3 regions of the Xylanimonas ulmi genome follow, and region 2 is predicted to be linked to each of the others. Evidence: riboswitches for the same ligand, from Rfam matches in the RefSeq annotation. Region 2 holds a riboswitch; each other region holds the start of a gene.
The links. A riboswitch is a leader RNA that binds a small molecule or an ion and turns the genes downstream of it on or off. The one in region 2 is predicted to bind S-adenosylmethionine.
Positions count from the first base shown of each region.

Region 1: another riboswitch for S-adenosylmethionine. It lies ahead of EV386_RS13230 (LLM class flavin-dependent oxidoreductase); the one in region 2 lies ahead of EV386_RS03255 (hypothetical protein).
Region 3: another riboswitch for S-adenosylmethionine. It lies ahead of EV386_RS13310 (aminotransferase class V-fold PLP-dependent enzyme); the one in region 2 lies ahead of EV386_RS03255 (hypothetical protein).

Region 1 is NZ_SGWX01000001.1:2,847,742-2,853,626, reverse strand. Features, by position in the region: gene EV386_RS13245 (CE1 family esterase) at 1-295, opposite strand, end outside; gene EV386_RS13240 (hypothetical protein) at 395-784, shown strand; gene EV386_RS13235 (NADP-dependent isocitrate dehydrogenase) at 882-3,101, opposite strand; SAM riboswitch class IV at 3,308-3,420, shown strand; gene EV386_RS13230 (LLM class flavin-dependent oxidoreductase) at 3,641-4,903, shown strand; gene EV386_RS13225 (gamma carbonic anhydrase family protein) at 4,973-5,491, shown strand; gene EV386_RS13220 (hypothetical protein) at 5,666-5,885, shown strand, end outside.
Region 2 is NZ_SGWX01000001.1:734,942-740,826, reverse strand. Features, by position in the region: gene EV386_RS03270 (ABC transporter permease) at 1-876, opposite strand, end outside; gene EV386_RS03265 (ABC transporter ATP-binding protein) at 863-1,777, opposite strand; gene EV386_RS03260 (DUF2690 domain-containing protein) at 2,245-3,093, opposite strand; SAM riboswitch class IV at 3,397-3,516, shown strand; gene EV386_RS03255 (hypothetical protein) at 3,559-3,876, shown strand; gene EV386_RS03250 (AI-2E family transporter) at 4,017-5,123, shown strand; gene EV386_RS03245 (SH3 domain-containing protein) at 5,532-5,885, shown strand, end outside.
Region 3 is NZ_SGWX01000001.1:2,867,019-2,872,903, forward strand. Features, by position in the region: gene EV386_RS13295 (amidase) at 1-706, shown strand, start outside; gene EV386_RS13300 (sensor histidine kinase) at 710-1,864, opposite strand; gene EV386_RS13305 (response regulator) at 1,861-2,574, opposite strand; gene EV386_RS13310 (aminotransferase class V-fold PLP-dependent enzyme) at 2,820-4,256, opposite strand; SAM riboswitch class IV at 4,267-4,379, opposite strand; gene EV386_RS13315 (rhodanese-like domain-containing protein) at 4,572-5,051, shown strand; gene EV386_RS13320 (O-succinylhomoserine sulfhydrylase) at 5,048-5,885, shown strand, end outside.

The sequences.
Region 1 (5,885 bases), 2.1 Mb from region 2:
CGAGCAGGTACCCCCGCTGGTCGGCGAGCGCGTCGAGCCCGAAGTAGGAGCCGAGCTCGCTCCCGGAGGACGTGTAGCCGTGCAGCCCGACGACCAGCGGCGCGGGGGTGTCGGGGTCGTAGTCGGCCGGGACGGTGAGGTGGAACGGGCGGTCGTCGAGCGCGACCGTGCCCGAGGCGCCGGGCGCGATCGCCGCGTCGGAGGGTGCCGCCGTCGGCGACCCGCCGCAGGCGGCGAGCGCGAGCAGGAGGGTCGCGGCGAGCAGGGCGCCCACCGGCCTCCGGAAGGTCGGCATGGGCACATCATGACCCCCGGTGGGCCGATCACACCACGCCTTTGGCCCGCGTGCGCGCGCGAGCGCGGCGGCGCTCCTACAGTGGACGTGGAGGGCGCGATGACGTGGCAGCTCGCGATGATCCTCGGCACGGTCGCCGCGTGGACGCTGGCGGGCGCCGCCGTGCTGACGCATGTCGCCGTGCGCGAGTGGCGCCGCCGTCGGGCCGCCGCCCGGCGCTCGATCGAGGGCGACCCGATCGACACCCTGACACTGCAGATCCGCCTCGGGGAGATCGCCCACGAGATCCAGGCGCTCGCGGCGAGCAACGCGTTCGCGGCCGCCCACCACACACGCGCCGCCCAGGCCGCCTATGACGCGCTGCTGGCCGAGGCGTGCCGCCGGGCCGGGCTGCCGGTCGAGGGGCCGGGCGAGGCGACCGCGCGCACCTCGGAGGCCGAGCGCCTGCGCGAGGAGCTGGAGCTCGCCTCGCGCGGCTGGACCTGGTAGCGCCGGACCTGGCGCCCCGGACTCGAGGGTCCGAGACCCGATGGCCCCGGACCACCCCCGTCGGCCCCGCCCCGCGAGGAGCGGGGCCGACGACGGCTCAGAGGGTCGCGAGCACCTGGTTGAACGTGGCGCTCGGGCGCATGACAGCCGTCGTCAGGGCCGCATCGGGGCGGTAGTAGCCGCCGATGTCGGCGGGCTTGCCCTGGACCGCGAGCAGCTCGGCGACGATCGTGCCCTCGTGGGCGCCCAGCGCCTCGGCGAGCGGGGTGAACGCTGCGGCGAGCTCGGCGTCGTCCTGCTGCGCGGCCAGCTCGCGGGCCCAGTACAGGGCCAGGTAGAAGTGCGAGCCGCGGTTGTCGATCGTGCCCAGCTTGCGGCCGGGGGAGCGGTCCTCGTCGAGGAACGTGCCGGTCGCGCGGTCGAGCGTGTCGGCGAGCACCTGGGCGCGCGGGTTGCCGGTGGTCTGGGCCAGGTGCTCGAACGAGGCCGCGAGCGCGAAGAACTCGCCGAGCGAGTCCCAGCGCAGGTAGTCCTCGGCGACGAGCTGCTGCACGTGCTTGGGCGCCGAGCCGCCCGCGCCCGTCTCGAACAGGCCGCCGCCTCTCATGAGCGGCACGATCGAGAGCATCTTCGCCGACGTGCCGACCTCGAGGATCGGGAACAGGTCGGTGTTGTAGTCGCGCAGCACGTTGCCCGTGACGGAGATGGTGTCGAGGCCCGCACGCATGCGCGCGAACGAGAACGCCGTGGCCTCGGCGGGGGCCATGACGTGGATCTCCAGGCCCTCGGTGTCGTGCTCCGGCAGGTATTGCTCCAACTTGCCGATGAGGGTCGCGTCGTGCGCGCGCGTGGCGTCGAGCCAGAACACCGCGGGGGTGTTCGACAGGCGCGCGCGGCGCACGGCCAGGGCGACCCAGTCGCGGATCGGGGCGTCCTTGGTCTGGCAGGCGCGCCAGATGTCGCCCGCCTCGACGTCGTGCGAGAGCAGGACCTCGCCCGAGGACGCCACGACCTCGACCGTGCCGGCGACCGGGATCTCGAAGGTCTTGTCGTGCGAGCCGTACTCCTCGGCGGCCTTGGCCATGAGGCCGACGTTGGGCACGGTGCCGATGGTCGCGGGGTCGAGCGCGCCGTTCGCGCGGCAGTCGTCGATCGCGGCCTGGTAGACGCCCGCGTAGGACGAGTCGGGGATGACGGCGAGCGTGTCGTGCTCGGCGCCGTCGGGGCCCCACATCTTGCCGCCGCCGCGGATCATGGCGGGCATCGACGCGTCGATGATGACGTCGGAGGGCACGTGCAGGTTGGTGATGCCCTTGTCGGAGTTGACCATCGCGAGCGCGGGGCCGTCGGCGAGCCCGCGCGCGACGGCGGCGCGGATGGCCTCGCCGTCGGGCAGCGACTGCGTGGCCGCGAGCAGCGCGGCGAGGCCGTCGTTGGGGGAGACGCCCGCGGCGCGCAGCTGGTCGCCGAACTGCTCGAACACTGCGGGCAGGAACGCCTGCACCACGTGCCCGAAGATGATCGGGTCGCTGACCTTCATCATCGTGGCCTTGAGGTGCGCGGAGAACAGGACGCCGTCGGCCTTGGCCTGGGCGATCTGCTCGGTCAGGAAGGCGCGCAGCGCGCGCACCGACAGGAACGTGCCGTCGACGACCTCGCCCGCGAGCACCGCGAGGCCGTTCTTGAGCACCGTCACCGAGCCGTCCTCGGCGACGAGGCGGATGGTGAGGGTGTCGTCGGCGGGGATGACGACGGACTTCTCGTTGTGGAAGAAGTCGCCGTGGGCCATGGTCGCGACGTTGGTCTTCGACGACGGCGACCAGGCGCCCATGCGGTGCGGGTGCGCCTTGGCGTAGGCCTTGACCGAGGCGGGCGCGCGGCGGTCGGAGTTGCCCTGGCGCAGCACGGGGTTGACGGCCGAGCCCTTGACGCGGTCGTAGCGGGCGCGCACGTCCTTGTCCTCGGCGGTCTCGGGCGACTCGGGGTAGTCGGGCACGTCGAAGCCCTGGGCCCGCAGCTCGGCGATCGCCGCCTTGAGCTGGGGCGCCGATGCCGAGATGTTGGGCAGCTTGATGATGTTGGCGCTCGGGTCCTCGGCGAGGCGGCCGAGCTCGGCGAGCGCGTCGTCGACGCGCTGCTCGGGCTTCAGGCGCTCGGGGAACTGCGCGAGGATGCGCGCGGCGACCGAGATGTCGCGGGTCTCAATCGCCACGCCGGCCTGCCTGGCGAACGCCTGGACGATCGGCAGGAACGAGTACGTCGCCAGCAGCGGGGCCTCGTCGGTGTGGGTGTAGATGATCGTGGACTGTCCGGCCATGGGCGGCGTCGCTCCCTGGTGCTGGGCCGCTGCTCGTGACAGCGGGGCGGGTTTTCTCGACATCAAGATACTTGACGGCCCGCGAGCGCCGGAATCCCGCGTCACTCCCTGCGTCTCAAATCCGCGTCTCGCGATATGAAACCCCCGTTGCTCTGGTCGAAGGCGCTCCGTAATGTCCTGCGTGTCGAGGCCCCCTGGGGGTCTCGGGTCATGAGCTCCGACGTCAAGCCCCGGCTCGTCGGACGGCAACCCCCGCGTGGGTGGGTGCCCCGGGTGAGGACCAGGTGGCGTCGTGTTCGCGGCGCACAACGCGCGAGCCCCTTGCGGGCCAGAGGAGGAACCATGCGTCGGAGCCAGACTCGCTGCTGTTGTCGCTGACCAGCGACGCCGCGCACGCGGCCCGCGGGCGCTAGCCCGCACAGCCTCGATCCACACCGGCCTCAAGCCCTCGCCGCCGACGGCGGTTCCTCGCTCTTTGGTAGCCCGACGCCCCCGCGCCACGACGCGGGAACGGGCTGCGCCCACGATCGGAGCCCCACGTGTCGTATCAGCCTGCCCCCGCCCTGCCCGACGGCCCCCGCGCCCTGCGCGCCGACCGCCCGCACGTCATCCTCGGGATCGACCTCACCGCCGCCGGCGCGCGCCCTGGAGCGCACCGGGCCCGTGGCGGGTTCGCCGCGCTCCCGTTCGACGGCGAGCGCTTCGTGCGCCTCGTGCGCACCGCGGACCGGGGTCGCCTCGACCTGGTCGTGCTCGACGAGACCTTCCTGCTCCACCCCGGCCGCGGCCGCGTCATCGGGCGCCTTGACGCCGCGGTCGCCGCCGCGCGGGTGGCGCCGCTCGCGCCTGGCGCCGGATTCGTCGTCGGCGTCGACGCGCTGCACCTCGACCCCGCGCAGGTCGCGTCGGCGATCGCGGGCGTCGAGCGCGCCAGTGGCGGCCTCGCCGCCTGGCAGGTCGGGCTCGCGCCCGACGCCGACGAGCGCATCGTCGGGTTCGCCGCCGTCGCCGCGCGCCGCACGGCCGCGCACTGGCAGCACGGCGGCGGAGGCGAGCTGGCGGGGCTCGACCCCGAGGGCCGCCGGAGCGTGGACCACGACGGCGTCCGGTTCGCCGTGCGCCGCCCGACGCCCGCGCGTGCGCTCCCGCAGGGACGCCCGCCCATCAGCGTCCGCGTCAGGGACGCGGCCGATGTGCGGCTGGCCGCGACCACAGCCGACGTCGTGCGCCTCGTCGCACCGGATCGCGCAGGCGTGGTCGCGTTGCGCGCGGCCCTGCGCGACGCCATCGTCGCCGCGGGACGCGACCCGGGGCAGGTGCGCGTGCTGGCCGAGGTCTTCGTCGTGCTCGCCGAGCAGGACGCCAGCGCCCAGGCGCGCCTGGCGATGGTCCGCGACCTGGAGGGGCCCGACGCCGGTGGCGGCGCCGTCGTCGTCGCCGGGACGCCGCACGACCTCGCGCGACTCGTGTCGGAGTGGGCCGGGGCCGGGGTCGTCGACGGGTTTGTGCTGCGGCCCGCCGCGCTCGACGCGGACCTCACCGCCATTGTGACCGGACTGGTCCCCGAGCTCGAGGAGCGGGGGCTGCGGCCCGCCGAGGCGCGAGCCGGCACGCTGCGCGAACGCCTGGCGCTGGCGGCCGCCGCGCCGCAGCCCGCCGCCGTGGGTCCGGCGGCCGGGCAGCCTGCTGCGGCGGGCCGGGCGGCCAGGCAGTCCGCCGTCGCGACCCGGGAGGGCGCCGGCGTGGGACACCCGTCCGGCGCGCGCCGCCCGGCCCGAGCGGGCGCACTTCAGCCGGCTTGAGCGGAGTCCGAGCGCGGCCGAAGCGCTGGCCTCTGCGCCCGCGCGGCCGGCGCCGGTAGGGTCCCGAGCATGGCGACGGTGCTTCCCTTTGACGGCCACACTCCGCAGATCGACCCGACCGCATGGCTCGCGCCGACCGCGACGGTGATCGGACGGGTCACGATCGGCCCTCGCGCAAGCGTCTTCTACGGCGCGGTGCTGCGCGGCGACATGGACGAGATCGTGCTCGGCGCAGGATCGAACCTGCAGGACAACTGCGTGGTGCACACCGACGACGGCGTCCCGACACGCATCGGCGCCGGCGTCGGCGTCGGGCACGGCGCGATCGTCCACGGCGCCACCGTGGGCGACGGCAGCCTGATCGGGATGGGCGCGACGCTGCTCAACGGGTCGGTGATCGGCGAGGGCGCCTTCGTCGCGGCAGGCGCCCTGGTGCGCGAGGGCCAGGAGATCCCCGCAGGGCACCTCGCGGTCGGGGTTCCGGCGAAGGACCGCGGCGAGCTCGACGCCGCGGGCAAGGAGCGGGTGGCCAGCAACGCCGTGCACTACGAGGCGCTCGCGCTCAAGCATCGCGAGTCCGTGGGGTAGCGAGCGACGGGGCTTTGAGGTGGGGTGGGTGACGGGCATACCTGCACGCCAAAGCGCACGCCCTGCGCGCCCGTGCCGGGGTCGAGTTCGCGGCGCGTCAAGAGCCCCCGGGTGCCGAAAGTGTGCGGGAGAATGGGCCCCTTCCCCTGGACCGATCGATGAAGAGTGGTTGACATGGCAGTTCACACGGAGGCCCTGGCCTTAGGCGACGCTATCGGGCCCGCCGGCGATCGCCTTGACCGGTACGCGGTGGCGTCTGTCGTCCTCGCGGCCGCGGGCTTGGTGGGGTTCATGGTGCTGCATCTGGCGTTCGCGGTCCTGTCCCCGATCGCGGTTGTGCTCGGGGTACTCGGGGCGCGCCGCACAGGTGTCACCGGCGCGCCAGGGCGCGGTG
Region 2 (5,885 bases):
CAGCAGCGCGGCGTAGCTCGCGGCCACGACCAGGAGCGCCGCAAGGAGGAAGACGGCGCCGGCCACGCCGTCGGGCGGACCCGCCGCCGTCGAGGCGTCGGCGCCGAACGCCCACACCTGCACTCCGTCGACCAGGGTCATGGGTGACAGCATCCCCAGCCATCCGGCCAGGGTCGGGTCGCCGGCCTGCACGGCGGCGACGTCCTGCAGCCCGGAGACGACGGCGAAGCTGAGCGTCAGCACCGTGATGACGCTGGCGATCCCAAACCCGCGACGCCCCGTGAGCGAGGCGATCACCGTCGCGATCGACGCCAGGACCAGCGCGAAGAGCGCGGCTCCGGCCAGCGCCTGGAGGACCTGCGCGGTCTGCTCCCCGGCGTCGAACTGGGCGGCGAGCGCGCCCAGGTACATCAGCAGCAGGGGCGCGGCGAGCAGGATGAAGACCGCCGCCGCGACGGCGGCGAGCTTGGCCAGCGCGTAGTCGGCGCGCGCCAGCGGCCGCGAGAGGTACAGCGGCAGCGTGTGATAGCGCAGGTCGAGCGAGACGGCCTGCGGAGCCGCCACGGCGAGGAAGATCGCCAGCGCGCCCTGGGTGACCATGGCGAACCGGGTGTAGGGCAGCACGGGCTCGGTCAGCCCCTGCCGTGCCCCGACCACCGAGACCGCCGCGAGCACCACCGCGGGCAGCAGCATCACGGTGGCCATCCCGAACGGCACCACCTTGGATCGGGCGGCGCGCCCCAGACCGAACACGCCGCGCAACGTGTGCGTGAACAGCGCGAAGGTGATGGCGCGGCGATCGAGCCGTGGACCGGTGTAGCCGCGGTAGCCGATGTCATGGATGACACCGGGTCCGGGCGCCTCAGACGACGACATCGGCCGTCCTTTCGTCGAAGACCTCGCTGATGTGGTGGCGGCGGCGTTCCAGGCGGACCAGGCCATAACCCTGCTCGGCGACGACGTCGCGCACCGTGTCGTACGTCTCCTCACCGGCCAGGTCCACCAGGACGAGGCTCCCCTCGCGCACCGCCCGCAGGCCGCGCGCGGCGAGCGCCGCGACGGCGATGCCCGCGTCGGCGGTGACCTCGACCGCGAGCTGGGCGCTGGCCTGCGTGAACTCGGCGACCGACGAAGAGCGCAGCAGCACCCCCGCGTCGAGGACGACGACGTCGTCGCAGACGCGCTCAAGCTCGCCGAGCAGGTGCGAGGTCACCAGGACGGAGATCCCGAAGTCGTCGTAGACGCGGCGCACGAGGGCGAGCATCTCGTCGCGCCCGACGGGGTCGAGGCCGTTGGTGGGCTCGTCGAGGAAGACGACCTGGGGGTCGTGCACGAGCGCCTGGGCGAGCTTGACGCGCTGGCGCATGCCGGTCGAGTAGCCGCCGATCGGCCGGTACCGCTCCTCGTAGAGCCCCACATGGCGCAGCGTGTCGGCGGTGCGCTCGCGTGCGGCGTCGAGCGGGAGGCCCGCCATGCGCGCCAGGTGCACCACCAGCTCGGTCGCCGAGACGTCGCCGGGCAGGCAGTCGTGCTCGGGCATGTAGCCGACCCGCCGGCGCAGCGCGGCGCCGTCGGAGGCGATGTCGTGGCCGAGCACGCTCGCGCCCCCGCCGGTGGGGTCCTCGACGCCGAGGAGGATCTTGATGAGTGTGGACTTGCCCGCGCCGTTGGCGCCGACCAGCCCGGTCACGCCCGCGCCGATCTCGACCGTGAGCCGGTCGAGGGCGGTCACGCGCGGATAGCGCTTGGTGAGCTGGTGGGTTGTGATGACGGGCACGGGCCGACCGTAGTGCCGCGCGGCGCGCCGCGGAAGGCGTGACGGCGAGAGTTCAGGGGAAGTTCAGGGTCGCCTCGGGGTGAGTCCTGGCGCCCGCAGCGTGTCCGCGGCGTGGCCCACGACCCGCCAGTGGCCGCCGTGCTCGTCGCACACCAGCCCGACGTTGCGGCACCGCGCGCAGGTGACTTTGCCGAGCAGGCCGCTCGCACGCCCCCCGTTGCAGGAGGGGCAGTCGTGCAACGGACGGTGGCACTGCGCGCAGGACATGGTCGCGCTCCTTGAGCTCAGACGGTGCGCGCGGGCCTCGTTCTGGGCCGCCGCGCGGGCGGGCTGCCGGATCGAGCCCACACCGCACATCCTGGCCAAGCGCGCCCGGCCGAACCCCGCCTGGGCGCGGTCGCGGATTCCGTCCGGATCCGGACGGAGCGGCGAACCGCGCGGACCCGCGGCCTGCGGCCCGCCGACGCTCACAGGCACATCGGATCTCCCAGGCTGATGTGCTCGCCGTCCACGGTGATCTCGCCGACGGCGCACACCCGGGTGTCCGGCGTGGGCCGCACCAGCAGCGTGGTGTAGGCGCTCTGGGCGTCCGGCTCGGTCGTGTCCTGCCGGTCGTCCGCCTCTGGCCCGGTCTGGCGGAAGATGCTCGCCGAGACGAGGTTCCCCGCGGCCTTGCCGTCGTAGCGCGTGATGCGCGCCCACCCCGCCTGGCACGCGTCCGACCAGACGATCTCCAGCAGGGTGTCGTTCGCGCGCGTCTCGGCGGCGGCGACCGCGGCGTCGCTCACGCAGTCGGTCAGGGCGGGGTCCTGCCCCGTGGTCACCGCGATGCGCGCCTCGGCGGAGACCGCCGGGGCCTGCGATTGGTCGGCAGCGGCCGCCGCGGCGCCGGCCGGGCCGGCGGCGAGGTGGACACCCCACCCGCCGACGGCGGCGCCGACCACGGCCGCCGCCACGGCGAGCCAGGTCGCGGCGACCGCGCTCACGGTCCGGCGCGCGCGCTCGGGCGCTGCGGCGTCCCCGGACGGCGCGCCTGCGGCCATCGCCGCGAGCGCCTCCGGGAGTCGGACGTTCGCCTCGAGCGCGGCCCGCCGAGCGGCGAACGAGGCGACGTCGCCGCCGAACAGCCCGACGACGGCCGTGACCGTGCGCTCGCTGGGCAGGCGCTTGCCGGCGAACGCGTCCGACAGGACGGTCTTCGACACGCCCGTGCGGTGGGCGAGAGCCTCGAGCGTCGGGTTGCCCGCGCCCATGCGCAGGTCGCGCAGGTCGCTCGCCACCTGGGCGATGGTGTCGTTGTCGAAGGCGGGCGACATACGCGTCTCCTCGGGTCTGGGCCGCTGCGCGCGAGCGGCCGACGGCGCTGGGTGGCTGTGCCGATCCCGCTGCGTTCGGCCGCCTCGTCGGCGCGCTTCGTCGGGATCGCACACATTGCGTCGTCGGAAGGATCCCGGGTCGCCGGAGCGCCGAGGGCGTGTTCCCGGCACTCAGCGGGGGTTTCACCCCCCGAGATCACCCGCTGCGACCGGGCCGGCCCCAGGTCAGCGGCCCTGCTCCCGGCGTCTGCCATCACCGCGCGGTCTTGACCTGCGCCGACGCGTCCTCTACCGTCCCGGCCAGGTCACGAGCTCAGCCCGCACGCCTCCGGACGTGGGCTGACGGCAACCGCGTCGCCCGACACGGTGCCCTCCGGAGAAGACCCGGGTCGACGCCCCCACAGCGTCAGCCAAGCCGGGCTGACCCCCGCCGTCGGGCGGGGCGAGCCCTCCACGGAGGCGCAGATGACGCACAGCACCCCTCGACGCAACGAGCCCCACGACGTTCCGGCGAGCCGCCGCGACGCAGACCTCATCCCGTGGCAGGTCAAGGAGGAGCACCGTGGGCAATACCCGCTCGCGATGCTGCGCCTGGAGAGCAGACGGCGCGCGAGCCTCCCGCTCTCGGCGCTGGAGGTCCGCCGGCTCGACTCCTGGCTGGGCGACCTCGCCGAGCGCGGCGTCGTCGTCCTCTACGACCCCGACACCCCCGACGGCTTCTACCTGGTCCCCCGCGCAGGCCGTGACGACGATGTGATCCGGCGGCCGGCCGGGTCGCGGTAGCGGAACGCTCCCCCGGGCGCGGCCCGCCACGCCTCCGCCGAGCCCTATGAGCCTCGTCGCGCGACGGGTCGCGTCGGCGGGCGGGGCGAGATCGGTGTGCTCGGGCGATGATGCTCGGACGCACGATCGAAGGAGCGTCCTTGCCGAAGAACAGCCACCGAGCGCCGCTGCGTGAGCGCGTGCTGCGCCTTGGCCGCGTCGGGTGGGCCGTGGTGGGCATCGCGGCCGCGGTGGTCGTCGTCTACTCGGCCGTGTCGATGCTCAGCGGCCTCGCGGTCCCCCTGGTGGTCGCGGTCGTGCTGGGTGTCCTGCTGCACCCGGTGGTCGACTGGCTCGAACGGCGCGGCCTGCCGCGCGGGATCGGCGCGTCACTGGTGCTGGTCGCGCTGGCCGTCGTGGTGGGCGTCGCGGTGTGGGTCACCGTCGTCGGCGTCATCGAGCAGTCCACGGAGATCGTCGACCGCCTGACCGTCGGCCTGACGGAGCTCGCCTCGCTTGAGGTGCAGTTCGCGGGCGCGGCGGTGGACCTGTCGGTGGTCGACCTGGGCGAGGCGACCCAGGCGATCAGCGGCGGGATCGCGTCGCTGTTCGGCAGCGTGTTCTCAGGCGCGGCGGCGTTCGCGATGGGGACGTTCATCGCCGTGTTCTTCCTGTTCTACATCCTGGCGGACTGGGCCCGCGTCAAGGGCTTCGTCATGCGGTACACCGCGATCGGCGCGACGTCAGGCCACGACGTCGTCGAGGAGGCCACGATCACGCTGCGCCGCTACTTCGGCGCGATGACCCTCTCGAACCTGATCGCGGCGGTCCTCATCGCGCTCGCCGCCGCGTTGATGGACGTGCCGCTGGCGTTCTCGATCGGGCTCGTGACCTTCGTGACCTCCTATGTCCCGTTCCTCGGAGCGATCTTCTCCGGAGCGTTCGCGGTGCTCATCGCGCTCGGGTCGCGCGGCCCGGTCCACGCGCTCGTCCTGCTCGGCGTGATCCTGGTGATGCAGAACCTGCTGCAGACCCTCATCCTCACCAAGCTCTCCTCCGATCGGCTGCGCCTGCACCCCATCGTCAACCTCGGCTCGACCGTCGCGGGCACCGTGTTCGCCGGCCTGCTCGGCGCGACGCTGTCCGCTCCCCTGGTGGTCATGCTGCGCGACGTCGTCGGACACCTGCGCGAGCGCCCGGACGACGGCGAGGCGCCTCGCCCCACGCCAGCCGCCCCGGCGCCGTCGCCGGAGGAGGACGCCCCGTAGGCCCAGCGACCGTGGGACTGGCCAGGAGTCGGACGACGGCGGCACCCCGAGATGCGACCCGACGCACCGCTCCCAAGTCGCAGCGAGCGGGTCGCCGAAGGCCTCGACCTCGCGCCGCGGCTCAGTGTCACTCGTGTTGAGCATCGCGAGGCGACGGCGCCGCAGCAGGCTGACCGCAGCGGCTCTCCCCACCAGTTCGGGTGGGCCACGAATGGGCGAGCGCGTGCGCGAAGCTCGTGGGCCGGGGATGCGCGACGACGACCATCGACTGCCTCACGAGACTGAGCCCCGACAACGACCCACCCTTCCGACCAGGCTGGCACCCTGATGTCGCGCGCGACGCCAGGGTGTGCGGCGTCGCAAGGCTCCCCGCCGCAGGCTCCGCCGGGGGTGCGGGAGGCTGGGCGCATGACCGAGCCCGCGCCGCTGACACACGTCGTCATCGAGTCCGACCCGCAGTACGACGACCCCGCGCCGATCCGGATCCTCCCCGGGCAGGTTGTGACGGTGACCCAGGAGACGGCGACGGAGTTCCCGGCGTTCGTGCACGTCACCACGCCCAGGGGCGAGGGCTGGGTGCCGCGCCGACACCTCGACGGAGCGCGCCCGGCCGCCGCCGTCCTGCGCGCCTACGACACGACCGTCCTGATGCCCCAGGTGGGTGACCGCGTCGCCGCGGTCGAAGAGGACACCGACTCCGGGTGGACCTGGTGCCGCGACCAGGTGGGACGCGAGGGCTGGGTCATGACCCGCGCGCTGCGC
Region 3 (5,885 bases), 2.1 Mb from region 2:
GTTCGGCGCCGCGGAGGCGGCCGGATGCGCCGGACAGGGCAGGTTCCGCCTCGCCGTCAGCGCGTTCAGCGCGTGGGACGGCTTCTACGACATCACCCCGGCGCCCGAGGCCGTCGCCGCGCACGAGGCCGGCGTCGCCGCGCTCGCGGGCCTCGGCCACGACATCGAGTCCGTCGCCTGGGAGCCCGACGCCGCCTACGCCCCAGCGTTCCGCACACTGTGGATGGCGGGCGCGGCGGCCGTGCCGATCGAGGACCCGGCGCGCCTGGCACTGCTCGAGCCCCTGACACAGTGGCTCGTGGGAGTCGGGCGCAAGGTCACCGCCCGCGAATTGGTCGAGGCGCTGCGCGCGCTGAGCGCGTTCGAGCGCGCGACCGTCACGCGGCTGGCGCCGTACGACGCCGTGGTGCTGCCGGCCCTCGGCATGGCGCCGCCCGAGCTGGGCTGGCTCGACGCCCAGGACCCCGAGCGCAACTTCGAGCAGCAGTGCCAGCTCACGCCCTACACGTCGATGGTCAACGTGGCGGGGCTGCCCGCGATCACCGTGCCCACGGTGTGGACCGAGCCGACCGCCACGGCGCCCGCCGGCCTGCCGATGGGGGTCCAGCTCGTCGGGCGCCCCGGCGGCGAGCACACACTGCTCGCGCTCGCAGCCCAGCTCGAGTCGCAGCTGCGCTGGCCCGAGCGCCGCCCGCCGGTCTGGTAGCGCTCAGCTCGGCAGCATCGCCGTCATCCGGGCGCCGCCGCCCTCGTCCGGACCCAGCTCGAGCCAGCCGCCGCGCAGCGCGAGGCGTTCGTGGATGCGGGCGAGGCCGTGCAGCTCGGGCGGGCTCGCGCCCAGCCCCACGCCGTCGTCGACCACCTCGACGACCAGGGCGCGCGCGCCCGAGCGCGTGGCTCCCAGCCGCAGCCGCACGTCGATGCGCCGCGCGCCCCCGTGCCGCAGCGCATTGGTCAACGCCTCCTCGATCGCGCCCACGATGAGCAGGCGGTCGGCGGTGCTCAGTGTGGTGCTCGGCCCCGACAGCAGCACCACCGCCTCGTCGTCGACCTCGAGCGTGGGCAGGACCGAGACCGGGATGCGCTCCAGGAGCAGCAACACCGCCATGTCGATCCCGATGTCGGCGCCCGCCGGAAACAGGGCGTGGCTCAAGCGGCGCACGTCGGTCTCGCGCACCTCGTCCAGGTCGTGCAGGACGCGCGCGATCCGCTCGGCGCGCTCGGACTGACCGCAGCGGTCGAGCTCCTCCGCGATGGCCCGCAACTCGGCCTCCAGCACCACCAGCCGGTGCTGGAGCGAGCCGTGCAACTCGCGCGAGACCTCGCGCCGCACCCGCACCTCCTCCTCCTCCAGCGCCGTCAGGACGGCCGCGAAACGCCGTTCGAGCTGCCCGGTGGTCCGCGCCAGGTCGCGCACGCGGCGCGCCAGGTCGGCGACGGCGAGCCCGGCGGCGGCCGCACACGCCACCAGCGCAGCGAACCAGGCGACCTCGACCACGAGCCACGCGTCCAGGACCAGCGGCGCCTGGTACAGGGCCGCCAGGATCGCGACCCGCCCGACGGCCGCCCCCACCGCGACCAGCAGCACCGGGGAGACGCGCTCACGCGGTGGACGGTCGACCAGCCGCAGGCCCACCACGGCGCCCGCGGCCAGCAGCGCCGGGGCGCCGTGCGCGGCGGTCGCCTGAACGGCGCCCAGGCCCGGCTCGAACGCGTTCGCCGGCACGCCGAGGAGCTCCGCCGCTGGATAGAGCAGCAGGCGCCCCCCGGCCAGCACGGCCAGTCCGACCAGGGACCACGCGACCCACGGGACGCCGGCCGGCGGCGGCCACGCGCCACGCCGCACGCGCACCGCCGCCCTCACACGCTCGTCCCCGAGTCGCGCAAGAACGCCAGGACGGCCGCGACGCGCGGGTTGGCGCGATGGTCGTTGACCCCGAGGATCCGGTAGATCGACCCCAGGTGGTACTCGACGCCCTTGCGCGTGAGTCCGAGCCGTTCGGCCACCGCCTGGTTGGACAGACCCTCCACGACCAGGCGCAGCACGTCGAGCTGGCTCTCGGACAGCGTCGACAGCACCGTGCCGTCACGCGGCTGCGAGGCGTGGGCGACCGCCGGGTCGATCACGACGCGGCCCTGCGCCGTGGCGCGGATCGCGCGTGCGAGCCCGTCCGCGGTCAACGACGACCGCTTCGACAGATAGCTCCACGGTTGGGCCGTGGGATGGTGCGCCTGACGGGCCAGCGCCAGCATGGCGAACGAGGACAGCAGCAGGACACGCAACTCGGGGTCGCGGCGTTGGAGCACCGACGACAGCGCGATGCCGTTGCCGTCCGGAAGGTTGATGTCCGAGACGAGGATGTCGGCCGCCCCGGGGTGATAGCCCCGCCGCGCCTCGAGCGCCGAGGCCCACGACTCGACGACCCGCACCCCGGGGGCCCGCTCGATCTCGCGCTCCAGGAGCGCCCGCATGAGGTCTTCGTCCTCGACGAGGCACACGCGCACGTCGCTGCCGCCCGTCGGCGCGCGGGTGGCCGCGGGGCCCGTGTCGTCGGGGCTGAGGTCGGAGCGCATCTGCGGATTCCTTGCGGGTCCAGAAGTCGTGTCGGTCGCGTGCCGCGGACGCCGACGCCCTCCCGCCGAGACGTGCCTCTCTGCACATAGGGAGTCCAACACCAGCGCCGCACGGTCGCCGACGACTGGCCGACACAGCCACCGCGCCAGGCGCGTTCTGCCTGGACGTGTCCATGACGCTGCGCTCGCGACACGGTGGCGCCCAGACCGCCGGGTGTGGCGTCGCGGGGCGGCCGTGCGGGGTGTCAGTACGTCGCGCAGCCGAACGCGTCGGTGGTCGGCGCCGCGGTCGCCAGCAGGCCGTCCAGGCCCAGGCCCGCCGGGACCGGGCGCGGGTCGTCCACCACGGCCCACAGGCCGTCGACGACGTCGTACTGCGCCTGGGGTCCGTCGGCCACGAGCGCGCGCACCGCGGCGATCAGGCGCTCGACGTCGGAGCCCGGCGTGCCCACCCCCACCGAGGCGCGCACGGCGCCCGCGTCGAAGCCCAGGCGGCCCAGCAGCGGGTGCGCGCAGAACCGTCCGTCGCGCACGCCGATCCCGTGCTCGGCCGACAGGTACGCGGCCACCAGTCCCGGGTCGTAGCCCGCGACCGTGAAGGTCACGACCCCGACCGGGTCGACGGCGTCGTCCCAGACGCGCACCACCCGCACGCGGTCGATCGCCTCAAGCCCCGCGACGAGCCGCGCGCGCAGGGCCGACTCGTGCGTGCGCAGGGCCTCGGGGTCGACGCCGCGCAACGCCCGCGCGGCGGCCGCGAGCGCCACCGCGCCGATCACGTTGGGCGACCCTGCCTCGTGGCGGGCCGGGCCATCGAGCCAGGTGGTCTCGTAGACACGCACGCGCCGCACGGCGCCGCCGCCCGCGAGGTAGGCCGGCGCCGCGTCGAGCCAGTCGCGGCGGCCCACGAGCGCGCCCGCGCCGTAGGGCGCGTACGCCTTGTGCCCTGAGAGCGCGACGTAGTCGACGCCGCTGTGCGCAAGCGAGAACGCGCGGTGCGGCACGAGTTGGGCGCCGTCGAGCGCGACGCGGGCCCCCGCGGCGTGCGCGGCCGCGACGACGTCGGCGACGGGCAGCGCCTCGCCCGTGACGTTGGAGGCGCCCGTGAGCGCGACCAGCGCGTACGGCGCCTGCGCGGCGGCGGCGTCGGTGAGCTCGGCGCGCAACGCGTCGAGCGTCGCCGCGATCGAACCGCGGCCGGCGAGCACTGTCGCGTCGGCGCTGCGCTGCCACGGCAGCAGGTTGGCGTGGTGCTCGATGTCGAGCACCAGCACGCGGCCGGGCCGCCCGGTGAGCGGGTCGGCGGGCACGGCGCCCGCGAGCAGGTTGAGCGCGTCGGTGGTGTTGCGGGTCACGACGACGACGTCGTCGGCGCGCGCCCCGACGAAGGCGCCGATGGTGGCGCGGGACTGCTCGTACAGCGCCGTGGACACCTGCGACAGGTATCCGGCGCCGCGGTGCACCGAGGCGTACAGCGGCAGCACACGCGCCACGTGCGCGGCGACGGCCTCGAGCGCGGGCGCCGAGGCCGCGACGTCGAGGTTGGCGTAGGGCGCCTCGCGCCCGTCGACCAGGGGGACGAGCGTGTCGGCGCCGACGACGGGCAGCACCGGGGCGAGGTCGTCGACCCGGGCCGGCGGAACGGCGCCGGCCGCCGGTCGGTGGTCGGTCACGGTGGTCATGGGAGGTCTCCTCTCGCGCTTGCCGCGCGGTCAGCGCGCGGCCGGGTCGTCACCCGGGGCACCCCGCCGTGAGGGGAGGGTTGCCGGCCAGCGAGCCGGGGCTTGGCGCTGGCGCTCTTGACCTGGTCGACAGCCTCGGGGCGCCACGGCACGCGCGTCAATCGCTGACGCCGCGCATCTCGCGATACGGGACGGCGTGTTCCGCGGCGATACGATCAGCCCGACCATCCCGAGCGGCCGAGTGACGTGGCACGTCGACGCCGCAGCAACCCTCGAACGCAGGGTGCTCCCGCCACGAACGATGGAGGAGGACCCATGAGCGACATCACCGTGGCGCCGGCCGAGGGCTACGCCGGCGACATCACTCCCGCCGACGCCTGGACGCTGCTGACCACCGACCCCGACGCCGTCCTGGTCGACGTGCGCACCCGCCGCGAGTGGGAGCAGATCGGCGTGCCCGACGTCGCCGCCACGGGTCGGCGCGCGGTCTTCACGCAGTGGGTGCTCGACGACGGGACGCCCAACCCGGCGTTCCTGACCGACCTGCAGGCGGCGCTCGCCGACGCCGCCTCGACCGACCCCAAGCTCGTGTTCCTGTGCCGCTCGGGCCAGCGGTCGGTCGCGGCGGCGCGCGTCGCCACGGCCGCGGGCGTCGCGCCGTCGTACAACGTGCTGCAGGGCTTCGAGGGCGCGCCCGGGCCCGACGGCGTCCGCAACGTCGAGGGGTGGAAGGCCGCCGCGCTGCCGTGGCGCGAGACCCTCTCCGACGGCGCCCCCGCAGGCGCCGCCCGGTGAGCGCCCACCCGGTCTTCACCGGCCCGGGCGCGGACGGCGTCGCGCTGGGCGGATCGGGCCGCGGCCCGCTGCCGGCCTCGGCCCGCCTGCGCACGCTCGCGGTGCGCGGCGCCCACCACCGCACCGAGTTCCACGAGACGGCCGAGCCCGTCTTCCTCACCCAGGGCTACGTCTACGACAGCGCCGCCGACGCCGAGGCCGCGTTCGCGGGCGAGCAGCAGCGCTTCGTCTACTCGCGCTACGGCAACCCCACCGTGCACACCTTCGAGGAGCGCCTGCGGCTGATCGAGGGCCCCGAGGCCGAGGCGTGCTACGCGACGGCGTCGGGCATGAGCGCCGTGTTCACCACGCTCGCGGCGCTCGTGCGCAGCGGGTCGCGCATCGTCTCGGCGCGCGCGCTGTTCGGCTCGACCACCGTCATCTACGAGGAGATCCTCGCGAAATGGGGCGTGCGCGTCGACTACGTCGACGGGCACGTGCTGTCGCAGTGGCAGGAGGCGCTCTCGCGGCCGGCCGACGTCGTGTTCTTCGAGACGCCGTCCAACCCCATGCAGGACCTGGTCGACGTGCGCCGCGTGGCCGAGCTGGCGCACGCGGCGGGAGCCGTCGTCGTCGTCGACAACGTGTTCGCGACGCCTGTGCTGCAAAAGCCGCTGCGGCTGGGCGCCGACGTCGTCGTCTACTCGGCGACCAAGCACATCGACGGGCAGGGGCGCGTGCTGGGCGGGGCCATCCTCGGCTCGCGCGAGTTCCTCGAGGGGCCCGTGCAGACGCTCATCCGCAACACCGGCCCGTCGCTGTCCGCGTTCAACGCGTGGGTGCTGCTCAAGGGCC